3 regions of the Serratia sp. NPDC087055 genome follow, and region 2 is predicted to be linked to each of the others. Evidence: predicted binding sites of a transcription regulator. Region 2 holds the regulator's gene; each other region holds the start of a gene.
The links. The regulator PurR, encoded in region 2, represses purine synthesis genes. The targets are predictions, from matches to a motif close to CANGCAAACGTTTGCNTG.

Region 1 (4,605 bases), on a different contig from region 2:
CGAGCACCGATCGAGCGTTTCCTCGATCGTTTCAGCCGGTACTACACCCCAGCTATCATGCTGCTGGCTATCGCAGTGATCCTGGTACCACCGTTAATGTATTCACAACCCTGGGATACCTGGATTTATCGTGGCCTGACCCTGCTGCTGATCGGTTGTCCTTGTGCACTGGTGATCTCCACCCCGGCGGCGATCACATCCGGGCTGGCCGCCGCCACCCGCCGTGGTGCGCTGATTAAAGGCGGTGCGGCGTTGGAACAATTGGGCCAGGTACAAACCATTGCTTTCGATAAAACCGGCACGCTGACTGAAGGCAAACCCACAGTCACCGATGTACTCCCGCTCAACGGCATCAGTGAACAACAATTACTGACCCTTGCCGCTGCGGTTGAAGCAGGTTCCCATCACCCGTTGGCGCAAGCAATTATCAAACGCGCCGAGCAATACGGTGCGCCTCTGCCACTGGCACAAGGCCGTCGAGCATTGGCTGGCGTAGGGGTAGAAGGTATTGTCGACGGTAAAACCCTGCTGATCAGCGCACCTGCCAAGCTGGCCGCAGGTTTGCTGCAACAACAGGGTATCCAGCAGGTGGAGCGGCTGGAAAATGCCGGTAAGACAGCGGTAGTGGTACTGGAAGAGGGTGTCCCTATCGGCCTGTTGGCGCTACGCGACACCTTGCGCAGCGACGCCAAACAGGCGATTGCCGAACTGAATGCATTGGGGATCAACGGGGTCATGTTAACCGGCGATAATCCACGTGCGGCGGCGGCAATTGCCTCTGAGCTTGGGCTGGATTACCGGGCTGGATTGTTGCCGGAAGATAAAGTGAAGGCAGTGACGGAACTGAGCGAATTGCGTCCAACAGCGATGATCGGCGACGGCATCAACGATGCCCCGGCGATGAAAGCCTCCAGCATTGGTATCGCGATGGGCAGCGGTACCGATGTGGCCCTGGAAACAGCCGATGCCGCGCTGACCCATAACCGCCTGCTGGGTGTGGCGGAAATGATCCGCATCTCACGCGCCACACATGCCAATATCCGGCAGAACATCACCATTGCATTGGGGCTGAAAGGGGTATTTCTGATCACCACGCTGCTGGGCCTGACCGGGCTGTGGCTGGCCGTACTGGCAGACTCTGGCGCCACCGCGCTGGTCACCGCCAACGCCCTGCGGCTACTGAAGAAACGCGACTAGGCAATAACACACTGTAACCACGTGGCCCAGGAACGGGCCACGCCATCTATTCCCCGGGCAAAGGTTAGACGCCCTTACGTAACAGGTAGCGGTACGGTGCCTTATCGGTTTCCTGCGCCACCAGCGTATGTTCCATAAAACGGCAGAACCCCGGAATGTCGCGGGTTGTCGCCGGATCGTCAGCAATAATCAACAAGGTTTCACCGTTATCCATATGGCGCACGGTTTTGCGCACCATCATTACCGGTTCTGGACAGCGCAATCCCAGCGCATCAAGCGTCTGGTCAGCCTGGGAAAATAAGTCAGTCATGCATTTTTTCTCGTTCAAAAACGATCGGCGAACGCTCGCCGCATCTCATTAGCGCCTAGTTTACGCCGGTAGTTTTTCTGCGCAAGATGCGTTAACGTTTGCGTTAAAGAGGCTGCGTCTCCCGATGAAATGTGGTGCCGTCACTGCCCCCAACTGCCGTTATCACGGCGGAGGGTGCAGCCCATAGTGGGCACCTGACAACACAGAGAACGGTTGTTGGAGGCGTGACCTTTCAGGCTGGGGCCAAATCACAGTGCTGCTGCATTATTCGCCGCTTATTTGGCCCACTAACCGTTGCATTGGTTGCGCAAACGCGTATCATGCGCCCGCGCAGCTTATTTCGTTGCACAGACAAGACATTTTTGGGTTCCCTCACCCCATTATTAAAAAGGCTACAACATGTATTCGTTTACTGCTCAGCAGCGCTTTACCGCGTTGGTCTGGCTATCGCTGTTCCATATTGTCATCATTACCTCCAGCAACTACCTGGTGCAGTTGCCGATGTCCATTTTCGGCTTTCATACCACCTGGGGTGCATTCACCTTCCCGTTTATTTTCCTGGCTACCGATCTGACAGTACGTATTTTTGGCGCATCACTGGCGCGGCGTATCATTCTTTCGGTGATGGTGCCGGCGCTGTTTATTTCGTACGTGATCTCCACGGTGACCTATCAGGGCGAGTGGCAGGGTTTTGCCGCGTTGGGCAGCTTTAATCTATTTGTTGCGCGTATCGCCGTCGCCAGCTTTATGGCTTACGTACTCGGTCAGATCCTTGATGTCCACGTATTCAACCGCCTGCGTCAACGCAGCGCCTGGTGGGTTGCTCCCGCTGCGGCCATGTTCCTCGGCAATATCAGTGATACCCTGTCGTTCTTCTTTATTGCTTTCTACAAGAGCAGCGACGCCTTTATGGCCAATAACTGGGTTGAAATTGCCCTGGTGGATTACAGCTTCAAAGTGCTGATCTGCATGCTGTTCTTCCTGCCAATGTACGGCGTGCTGTTGAACATGCTGCTTAAGCGCATCGCTGCACGTCAAAACGACGGTAGCCTGCAACCGAGTTAACCCGTGTTATCATTGGCGGCCTGCACTTACCCGGAGGCCGCCAATGACAGTGACCACCCGCCACGCCACCCTCGAAGAAATTCATCGCCTGTACCAAGGCATCCCTGAGTTCGGTAACTTACACAGTCAGGCTGATTTGCAGCAACGTATTGGATCTGCCTCGGCTAACGCACTGATCGCCGAGATCGACGGCCAACCCGCAGGGTTCAAACTCGGTTATCAACAGCAGGAAAAAGTGTTCTACAGTTGGCTGGGCGGCGTATTGCCGAGGTTTCGCCGTTATGGTGTCGCGCAGGCTTTACTCGTGGAGCAAGAGCAGTGGGCACGGGCTCAGGGTTATCGACTGTTGGCGGTAAAAACGCGCAATCAGTTCCGTGCAATGCTGATGATGCTCATCAGTCATCACTATCAGATTGTTCAGCTGGAAAAGAAAGGCGAAGTGGCTGATTATCGGCTATTACTTGAGAAAACCTTGTGACAACATCTGCCTTGCATTTCACCCTGGAATAGGGTGCGATAAGGCAGTGAAACCCTACCTGAAAGGAAAAAGGAAGCCCAATGCGTAAAGTAGCAAAATTGATGGGTATCAGCCTGTTAGTGCTTGGCCTGGCGGCCTGTGACGGCGACACCAAAGACACCAAAGCATCAGCGGCTGATGCTGCTGCCAGCGCCCCCGCGGGGCAACAGGTAAGCTTGCTGGAGGGTACGCTGGCCTTCACCCTGCCCGTTGGCATGGCGGACCAAAGTGGCAAACTGGGCAATCAGGCAAACAACATGCATGTCTACGCCGACAGCACCGGTCAACGTGCGCTGATCGTGATCCTCGGCGACAAAACCCCCGACAGCCTGGAAACGCTGAGCAAACGTCTGGAAGATACCCAACGTGCGCGTGATGCCAACCTGCAGGTGGTCACCAACAAAGCCATCGACGTTGACGGCGTGCCACTGCGTCAGTTAGACAGCATCATCACCAGCAGCGGCGAGAAAGCCTACTCTTCTATCTTGATTGGCACGCTGAACAACAACATGCTGACTATTCAGGTGACCCTGCCGGCGGATAACCAACAGCAGGCTCAGGCTGAAGCCGAAGGCATCATCAAAACGCTGAAGCTGAAAAAATAAATACGCGACTGTGTCCCTCCATTGAACCTGGAGGGACACAGCCTGCGGTGCCTTACGCCAATGCCTGCGCCAGCAGAGTGATCGGATGTTCGCAGCGCTTGCTGGTCGACATTTCGATTTGCCATTTGCAGGTTTCGCAGTCGGTGACCACGACATCCACGCCACTTTCCTCTATCTGGCGGAACAGCGATGCACCGATCCCCTGTGAGGTCGCATAGTTTTCCGATTTAAAACCGTAGGTGCCGGCAATCCCACAGCACTGCGAGTCCAGCACGATCAGCTCCAGCCCCGGGATTTGCCGCAACAATTCCAGCGTATAAGCAGTCCAGCCCATTTTCTCCATATGGCAAGGTGTATGGTAAGCCACCCGTAATGGCATGTTTTTCAATGGCAACTGACGTCCTTGATTGATCAGGCGATACAGATAACGTGTCGCCAGCTCTACCCGTTCACGCACTGCCGAGGTATCCACCTCCAGCAAATGCGGATATTCATCGCGCAGAGTAAAAGTACAGCTCGACGACGTTGCCACGACAGGAATACCGCGCTCCAGCACCGCTTCATGCAGCGACTCTGCATTCACCTTGGCCTGCTTTTTGGCCTGGGCGATAAAGCCGTTGGCGATTAGCGGCACGCCGCAGCATTTTTCACGCTTTAGCAGCTGCACGCCGATATCCATCGCATTAAAGACCTTGATCAGATCCTTACCCAGTTGCGGATGGTTGTAATTGACGAAGCAGCCGTGGAAAAACGCCACCTGCTCAGCGTAACGCTGCTGGACCTGCGCTTGCTGGCGGTACCAGCGACGGAAGGTGCCAAACGAATATTTAGGCAGTTCGCGACGATGGTCAATTTTTAACGCTTTATCCAGTAAAGCGCGTACCGGTTTCAACCCGGTAGCTGCATTAACG
Region 2 (4,605 bases):
ATTCTTCAATTTGGCGCACGCAGCGCCACAGGCGCGTATTGCCGCTGAACAGCGCAAGAGCCACGTAAACGAAGCCCGGCCAGATGACCGTAAGAAAAAGAAAGCGGTTAAGGCCAGCAGCAAAAAAGTAAAAGTCACCACCCCGCAAAAAACAGCCAAGGTTACCAAAGCCAAGACAGAAAAAGCCGCTAAAAAGGTTGTCAGCGCCAAATCGAAACACAAAACTCAACAAACCGCCAAAATCAAAGTGACCCCACCGAAAAAGGGTTACAAAAAAGGTTATGGTCGTCATCGTGAAGCCGGTATGGCAACCGCTAAGTTGGCACGTGATGAAAAACCGCTGAAGCTCACCCCAGCCCACAAGAAACGCTATCAGCACGCCAAGCAAACCGCGATGGCCAAGCTGATGGATCAAATGGGCAAACCTTATCGCTGGGGCGGCACGTCACCAAGAACCGGTTTTGACTGCAGCGGTCTGATTTATTACGCCTATAAAGACGTGGTAAAAATCAAAATGCCGCGTACCGCTAACGAAATGTATCACCTGCGCGACGCTGCACCGATCAAGAAAAACGAACTGGAAAGTGGTGACCTGGTGTTCTTCCGCATTAATAACCGCGGCGTAGCTGACCATGTCGGTGTCTATCTGGGCAATGGCAAATTCATTCAGTCCCCGCGTACGGGTGAAGAAATTCGCATCAGCCAGCTCGACAACGACTACTGGCAAAACCACTACATTGGCGCACGCCGTGTGGTGACGCCGAAAACCATTCGATAATGCGCTCTGCGGCTGGCCTTCCCAGCCGCTTTCCTCTGTTTGCTTCTTTAACTGTTAGTTCCCCACCTGTGCTTTTCTCCGACTCATCCCTGATTTTTATCGTGAAAATTGATAAGCTAAATACCCACAATAAAAACAGGTCAATCTGTAGTCCATTTATGGGTTGTCGGATGGATCCTGTATAAGGAGGAAGCAATGTCGTTTGAACTACCTGCATTACCCTATGCGAAGAACGCACTCGAACCCCACATCTCCGCAGAAACGCTCGAATACCACTATGGTAAGCATCACAACGCCTATGTGGTCAACCTGAACAATTTGCTGAAAGGCAGCGAGTTCGACGGGTTGTCTCTGGAGGCGATTATCAAGGCGTCCAGCGGCGGCATTTTCAACAACGCCGCTCAGGTATGGAACCACACCTTCTATTGGCACTGCTTATCGCCACAGGGCGGCGGTGAGCCTCAGGGCGCATTGGCTGCTGCTATCAATCAGGCGTTTGGTTCTTTCGCTGCCTTTAAAGAACAATTCAGCGATGCCGCAATCAAAAACTTTGGCGCCGGGTGGACCTGGCTGGTGAAGAGGACTGACGGCTCGCTGGCCATTGTCAGCACGTCGAACGCGGGCACGCCGCTGACCGGCGAAGATAAACCCTTGCTGACCGTCGACGTGTGGGAGCACGCCTACTACATCGATTACCGCAACGCCCGCCCGACTTACCTGGAGAACTTCTGGGCGCTGGTTAACTGGGCATTTGTGGAGAAAAATCTGGCATAGCGTGGGATAAGGCAAACAGGCGCACGAAGCGGCGCCTGTTTTTACTTCGGGGATCAGTTCAATGCTGCAGTGAAGCTAAAAGCAATAATCACGGCCAGCGCACAGACAGTGGTGAACAGTGACATTTTCAGATCGGTATCCATTACAACTCCTTTTCAGATTGGTTTTCCCAAGGATAAAAGGCACACAATTAATGCGTCAAACCATTTTCACACAGTTGGCCAATAAAATCTTGTTATCATTTCCCGGTTTATAATACCGATTACCTCTTCCCCTTTTGCTCAATATGGGACAAAATTCGCAGTTCACAACTGTGTACCGGCAAAAATGCCCCTCCTGACCAAGCGCTGACGACTTCAACACACTAAAAACTCAGTTTTCGCTTCTTTGGAGAAGGATCTACGCAGGCAAACGATTAACATCACACTTACATACTGCAACATGTGAGTTCAGGAGTCATTCTTTACATGGCAACGATTAAAGATGTGGCCAAACGCGCTGGCGTTTCCACCACCACCGTTTCGCACGTCATCAATAAGACTCGTTTCGTCGCCGAAGAGACTAAAGCGGCCGTGAGTGCCGCAATTAAAGAGCTGCATTATTCACCCAGCGCAGTGGCGCGCAGTCTGAAGGTCAATCACACCAAATCGATTGGCCTGCTGGCAACCTCCAGTGAAGCGCCCTACTTTGCTGAAGTGATCGAAGCGGTAGAAAACAGCTGCTACAGCAAAGGCTATACGCTGATACTGTGTAACTCGCACAACAATTTGGACAAACAGCGTGCCTATCTGGCAATGCTGGCGCAAAAGCGCGTCGATGGCTTGTTGGTGATGTGTTCAGAATATCCGGACCAATTGCTTGGGATGCTGGAAGATTACCGCAACATCCCAATGGTTGTCATGGACTGGGGCGCCGCACGCGGTGATTTTACTGATACCATCATTGATAACGCGTTCGAAGGTGGCTATCTGGCTGGGCGCTATCTGATCGAACGCGGACACCGCGATATCGGCGCCATTCCCGGCCAACTGTCACGTAACACTGGGGGCGGGCGCCATCAGGGCTTCTTAAAAGCGATGGAGGAAGCCCATATCGACGTGCGCGACGAGTGGATCGTCCAGGGTGACTTTGAGCCAGAATCCGGCTACAAGGCCATGCACCAGATACTGTCGCAGAAACAGCGTCCGACAGCGGTATTCTGTGGTGGCGATATCATGGCAATGGGGGCTATCTGCGCCGCCGATGAGCTTGGGCTACGCGTGCCTCAAGACATCTCGGTCATTGGCTACGATAACGTGCGCAATGCGCGCTATTTCACCCCGGCGCTGACCACTATTCATCAGCCCAAAGAGCGTTTGGGTGAGATGGCATTCACCATGTTGTTGGATCGCATCATCAGCAAGCGTGAAGAATCACAGGTGATTGAGGTGCATCCCAAGTTGGTTGAGCGCCGTTCGGTTGCTGACGGCCCGTTCATCGATTACCGCCGCTAGTCATTCGCGCCGGAAGCCACTGCGGTTTCCGGCGTCACTTCGCTTAACCATTCCTGATTCAACGTTTCACTGTCCCCTAAATAGTCCAACAGCCAGGCCATCGCCGGGGAAGGCGTATTTTGCTGCCACGTCAGGCAACAAGGGCTGGCTGGGAACGGCTCCTGCAACTGTAACGCCACCAGCTCGCCACGTTGTACTAACGGCAAGACCTGATGCGCAGGCATCATCCCGACACACAATCCGGCGCACAGGCAATCCACCGCCGACGACCAGTCCGGCACCACCAACCGCCGCTGGTTATCCAACGTCCAGGTGACACGCTTGGGGAGATTGCGTGAGGTATCCTCCAGGCAGAGCGATGGGAAAGGCCGTAGCTGATCATCGTTTAACACGCCATCCTGAGCCGCCAGTGGATGTTGCGGGCTGGCCACACACAACCAACGCATATCGCCCATATCGCGAAAGGCAAACCCACCGCCGACCGGCACGGCCCGTGTCGCACCTATCGCCATATCAGCACGCCCATCCACCAACGCATCCCAGACGCCGTTGAACACTTCTGGCTGAACCAATAATTCAACGTCAGGGAAATGCCGATAAAAGTCCAACACCAACTGACGGCAACGTTGAGGCTTGACGATAATATCTACGGCAATTTTCAACTGGCCACGCCAGCCGTTGGCCACCTGCTGACACTGCCGACGCGTGTCGAGCATTTTTTTGATGACACCGCGCGCCTCCTGAATAAATAGCACGCCGGCAGGCGTCAGTTCCACGTCGCGATGACGGCGCTCAAACAGCGGTACCGCCAGCCATTGCTCAAGTTGCCGCACGGTATAACTGACCGCCGAAGGTACCCGATGCAACTCCTGCGCCGCTGCGCTGAAACTGCCGGTTCGGGCGACCGCATCCACTACATCAAGAGAATATTCAGACCACATGGCTTTGCCTTCAATTTTTTTAACAGCACTTTGCAAATATTACCGTTTCACAAGCAGAGATCCAGCCGGATACACTTGCCGGCGCTAAAAACCTGCGACAATAAAATATTAACGAGAAATACCATGCGAAATTCCTTTGGCTTTATGTTCTATCTTGCCGGCCTGAGTATGCTGGGTTACCTGGCTACTGACATGTACTTGCCCGCTTTTGGCGTGATGCAACAAGACCTGCAAATCTCTGCCGGGGCGATCAGCGCCAGTTTGAGTATCTTCCTGGCGGGCTTTGCCTTTGCACAATTGCTCTGGGGTCCGCTTTCCGATCACCTTGGCCGTAAGCCCGTGCTGTTGATTGGTCTGGCCCTGTTTGCCTTGGGCTGCCTGGGGATGTTGTGGGTAGAGAATGCCGTTCAGCTCTGGTCGCTGCGTTTTATCCAGGCGATTGGGGTCTGTTCCGCCGCGGTCACCTGGCAAGCGCTCGTCATTGACCGTTATCGTGAAGGTAAGGCAAACCGCGTTTTCGCCACCATCATGCCACTGGTGGCACTTTCCCCCGCATTGGCACCGCTGGTCGGGGCATGGCTGTTAAACCACATGGGTTGGCGCGCCATTTTCGCCGTGC
Region 3 (4,605 bases), on a different contig from region 2:
CGCATCAAAACCGGCGCGATGGAATGCTGCTGCCATTTCAACATGGGAGTTAACCCCCTGCTCACGCAGCACCGCCACTTTAGGACGTGCGCCCTTGGCAATGTACGGCGCTGCAATGTCTTCTTCTGGCGCGAAGCTCAGTTTGACGTTCAGGCCAGGATCGCGTTCATCCTGCTTGGCCTTGTGCTCCTGATCGGCACACTCAGGGTTATCACGCAGGCGCTGCATCTGCCAGGTCGTTTCCGCCCACCAGGTACGCAACGTCGCGCGGCTTTCGCTGTACACCGTTTTATCGCCCTGAGTGATCACAAAGCGGTCGCCAGCCTGTACGCTGCCGATGTGGTGCACATTGTCCGTCAAACCATGTTGGGCAAACACCTGTTGCACCGCGTCAAGCTGGTCAGCCGTGACCTGGATCACCGCGCCCAACTCTTCGTTGAACAACGCAGCCAGTGCATCATCGCCCAGCGCTTTAATATCCGCCTGCACACCGCAATGGCCGGCAAACGCCATTTCTGCCAACGTGACCAGAAGGCCACCGTCAGAGCGGTCGTGATAGGCCAACAGTGCGCGATCGGCCACCAGTTTTTGCATGGCGTTAAAGAAGCCCGCCAATTGCTCGACGTTACGCACGTCGGCCGGTTTATCGCCTAACTGACGGTAAACCTGTGCCAATGCGGTGGCGCCCAGCGCGTTATGCCCGTTACCCAAGTCGATCAACAACAGCGCGCTGTCGCCTTTATCGGTACGCAACTGCGGCGTCACGGTGTGACGCACGTCTTCCACGCGGGCAAAACCAGTGATGACCAACGACAACGGCGAGGTCATTTCGCGCTGTTCGTTACCTTCCTGCCAGCGAGTTTTCATCGACATTGAGTCTTTGCCCACGGGAATCGTGATACCCAGCGCTGGGCAAAGCTCTTCGCCGACGGCTTTCACGGCTTCATACAGACCGGCATCTTCACCCGGGTGACCTGCCGCTGCCATCCAGTTTGCGGAAAGCTTCACACGTTTGAGCGAACCAATCTCAGTTGCTGCCAGGTTGGTCAGGGCTTCCCCTACCGCCAGACGGCCGGAGGCGGCGAAGTCCAGCAGAGCAACCGGTGCACGCTCGCCGATCGACATCGCTTCACCGTAGTAACTGTCCAGGCTGGCGGTCGTAACCGCACAGTCCGCTACCGGGATCTGCCACGGACCTACCATCTGATCACGCGCTACCATACCGGTCACGGTACGGTCGCCAATGGTGATCAGGAAAGTTTTCTCGGCGACGGCCGGCAGGTGCAGAACGCGTTTGACCGCATCAGCCACCGTGATGTTGTCGCGCTGTACCGGCTGGCCTTTGGCCTGCAGACGCGTTACGTCGCGGGTCATCTTCGGCGTTTTGCCCAGCAGCACGTCCAAAGGCATATCGATCGGTTGATTGTCGAAATGACTGTCGTTCAGCGTCAAATGCTGTTCTTCGGTCGCTTCACCAATCACGGCATAAGGGGCGCGTTCACGGCGGCAAATCTCATCAAACTGCGCCATCTGTGCTGGCGCAATCGCCATGACATAACGTTCTTGAGATTCGTTACACCAGACTTCCAGCGGGCTCATGCCCGGTTCGTCGTTCAGAATATCGCGCAGTTCGAAACGGCCACCGCGGCCACCGTCACTGACCAGCTCAGGCATGGCGTTGGACAAGCCACCAGCACCTACATCGTGAATAAACAGAATGGGGTTTTGTGCGCCCAGCTGCCAGCAGCGGTCGATCACTTCCTGGCAACGACGCTCCATTTCCGGGTTGTCGCGCTGTACTGAGGCGAAATCCAGATCGGCGTCGGACTGGCCGGACGCCATCGAAGAAGCAGCACCACCGCCCAAACCGATGTTCATTGCCGGGCCACCCAGCACCACCAGTTTGGCGCCTACGGTGATTTCCCCTTTTTGCACGTGATCGGCGCGAATGTTGCCGATACCGCCCGCCAGCATGATCGGCTTGTGGTAGCCACGCAGTTCCACGCCGTTATGGCTGTTGACCTGCTCTTCATAGGTACGGAAGTAACCCACCAGCGCCGGGCGGCCAAATTCGTTGTTGAATGCCGCGCCGCCTAATGGGCCTTCGGTCATGATGTCCAGTGCGGTAACGATGCGATCAGGTTTACCGAAATCCTGCTCCCACGGCTGTTCAAAGCCAGGAATACGCAGGTTGGAGACCGAGAAACCGACCAGACCCGCCTTGGGTTTTGCACCGCGACCGGTAGCCCCCTCGTCACGGATCTCACCGCCGGAGCCGGTAGCTGCGCCAGGCCATGGGGAGATTGCTGTCGGGTGGTTATGGGTTTCTACCTTCATCAGAATATGTGCTTCTTCCTGATGATAATCATATTGACCGCTTGCCGACTCAGCGAAGAAGCGCCCGACCTGCGATCCCTCCATCACTGCGGCGTTATCTTTATAAGCCGACAGCACATAATCCGGCGTCTGCTCAAACGTGTTTTTGATCATTTTGAACAGCGACTTCGGCTGTTGCACACCGTCGATGATCCAATCGGCGTTGAAAATTTTATGGCGGCAGTGCTCAGAGTTGGCCTGCGCAAACATATAGAGTTCGATATCCGTCGGGTTGCGCCCCAGACCGGTAAAGGCATTCAGAAGATAGTCAATTTCATCCTCGGCCAGCGCCAGACCCAACTTGATGTTGGCCTGTTCCAGCGCGCTGCGCCCTTCACCCAGCATATCGATTGCCTGGTAAGGCGCAGGCTGATGCTGAGCGAACAGTTGTTCCGCCTGTTGCAAACTGCTGAAGACGGTTTCCATCATGCGATCGTGCAACAGTACAGCAAGCTGCTGCCATTGCGCTTCGGTCAAGGTCGGCGCTTTGACGTAGAACGCCAGGCCACGCTCCAACCGCAATACCTGCGTCAAACCGCAGTTATGGGCGATGTCGCTGGCTTTGGAAGACCATGGAGAAATAGTGCCCGGACGCGGCGTCACCAGCAGCAAGCGGCCTTCAGGGGCATGTTCGGCGAGAGAGGGGCCGTACTTGAGTAGACGCTGGAGCTTGGCATGCTCTTCGGCGTTTAGCGGCGCGCTAACATCAGCAAAGTGGACGTACTCGGCGTAGATATCACTAACAGGAAGTTGAGCGTCCTGACAGCGGGACAGCAGTTTGGTAACACGAAAAGCCGACAAAGCGGGCGAACCACGCAGTATTTCCATAATCAAAGTTCTCTCGTCTTCGAAGCAACTGACTTCAGCACTTCATTGGGCGCAACAGGGGGAAAACGCGCGCCATTATAGAGAATCTACGCCGCAGACGAAACCGTTTGCGTAGCTATTATTGATAAAAGCTGTTTGCGCCATCGAATTGTCATAACGTGTCAATAAAGTTGCACGCTGGCGTTTTGTTGCGCAAAATGCCCCCGCACTGGTGATTTAACCATAAGAAAATACTGGTTTGCTGTCGGCAGTGTACGTGTGCCACCACTGGATAACTATTTGAAACGCCTTAAAATAAACTACATTCTAATCGGTGTTGTTACCTTGCTTCTGGCGCTCGCCCTGTGGCCCAATATTACCTGGCGCGGCGGTCAGGGTGGGCAACTCGAAGAGATTAAATCCCGCGGAGAGTTGCGTATCAGTACGCTAAACTCGCCGTTAACCTATTTCACGACCAAACAGGGGCCGAGTGGTCTCGACTATGAGTTGGCAAAACGCTTCGCCAACTATCTGGGTGTGAAACTGGTGGTGATCCCACATAAGAATATCAATGACCTTTTTGACGATTTAGACGACGACGATGCAGACCTGCTGGCTGCGGGCCTGATCTACAATCAGGATCGCCTGAGCCGTGCGCGCACCGGTCCGGCGTATTATTCCGTCTCCCAACAGTTGGTCTACCGCTTGGGAACAGCGCGGCCAAAAACCTTTGCCGATATTAAAGGCAAGCTGGCCGTTGCCTCTGGCTCCGCGCACGTCAGCACGCTGAAGCAGCTTAAGCAAAGTAAGTTCCCGAACCTCAGTTGGGAATCCTCCAGCGACCTCACCTCAAAGGAGCTGTTGGAGCAGGTCGCTGACGGCAAGCTGGACTATACCCTCGGGGATTCAGTGACCATTGCCCTGCTGCAACGTATCCACCCGCAGCTGGCGGTCGCCTTCGATGTTACTGACGAAGAACCTGTCACCTGGTATTTGAAACGCGGCACTGACGACAGCCTGTATGCAGCCATGTTGGACTTCTACAGCCAGATGGTTGACGACGGGACGTTGGCACGGCTGGAAGAGAAATATCTCGGCCACGTCGGCAGCTTCGATTACGTTGATACCAAAACCTTCCTGTCAGCTATCGACTCAGTCCTGCCGACATTCCGCTCGCTGTTTGAAAAATATGCCAACGAGATCGACTGGAAACTGCTGGCTGCCATTGCCTATCAGGAATCGCACTGGAATCCCCAGGCAACCTCACCGACGGGTGTACGCGGCCTCATGATGCTCACGCGGGCCACTGCCGACGGTCTGGGGGTTAATGATCGTCTCGATCCCGAGGAAAGCATCCAGGGTGGCGCACTCTATCTGCAAAGGTTGATGGCCAAGGTCCCTGACAGCGTGCCGGAAGATGAA

Region 1: tusA (sulfurtransferase TusA) is a predicted target of PurR. The motif match lies at 1,595-1,612, and genes of this name have one in related genera.
Region 3: purL (phosphoribosylformylglycinamidine synthase) is a predicted target of PurR. The motif match lies at 3,301-3,318, and genes of this name have one in related genera.

Annotation. Positions count from the first base shown of each region.
Region 1 is NZ_JBJDOG010000004.1:64,895-69,499, forward strand. Features, by position in the region: gene ACI2J2_RS18500 (zinc/cadmium/mercury/lead-transporting ATPase) at 1-1,197, shown strand, start outside; gene tusA (sulfurtransferase TusA) at 1,262-1,507, opposite strand; gene ACI2J2_RS18510 (7-cyano-7-deazaguanine/7-aminomethyl-7-deazaguanine transporter) at 1,907-2,572, shown strand; gene ACI2J2_RS18515 (GNAT family N-acetyltransferase) at 2,616-3,050, shown strand; gene ACI2J2_RS18520 (DcrB family lipoprotein) at 3,131-3,694, shown strand; gene glpC (anaerobic glycerol-3-phosphate dehydrogenase subunit GlpC) at 3,747-4,605, opposite strand, start outside.
Region 2 is NZ_JBJDOG010000001.1:1,419,514-1,424,118, forward strand. Features, by position in the region: gene ACI2J2_RS06655 (C40 family peptidase) at 1-778, shown strand, start outside; gene sodB (superoxide dismutase [Fe]) at 974-1,552, shown strand; gene ACI2J2_RS06665 (YnhF family membrane protein) at 1,606-1,695, opposite strand; gene purR (HTH-type transcriptional repressor PurR) at 2,020-3,045, shown strand; gene punR (DNA-binding transcriptional activator PunR) at 3,042-3,986, opposite strand; gene punC (purine nucleoside transporter PunC) at 4,110-4,605, shown strand, end outside.
Region 3 is NZ_JBJDOG010000005.1:104,970-109,574, reverse strand. Features, by position in the region: gene purL (phosphoribosylformylglycinamidine synthase) at 1-3,207, opposite strand, end outside; gene mltF (membrane-bound lytic murein transglycosylase MltF) at 3,484-4,605, shown strand, end outside.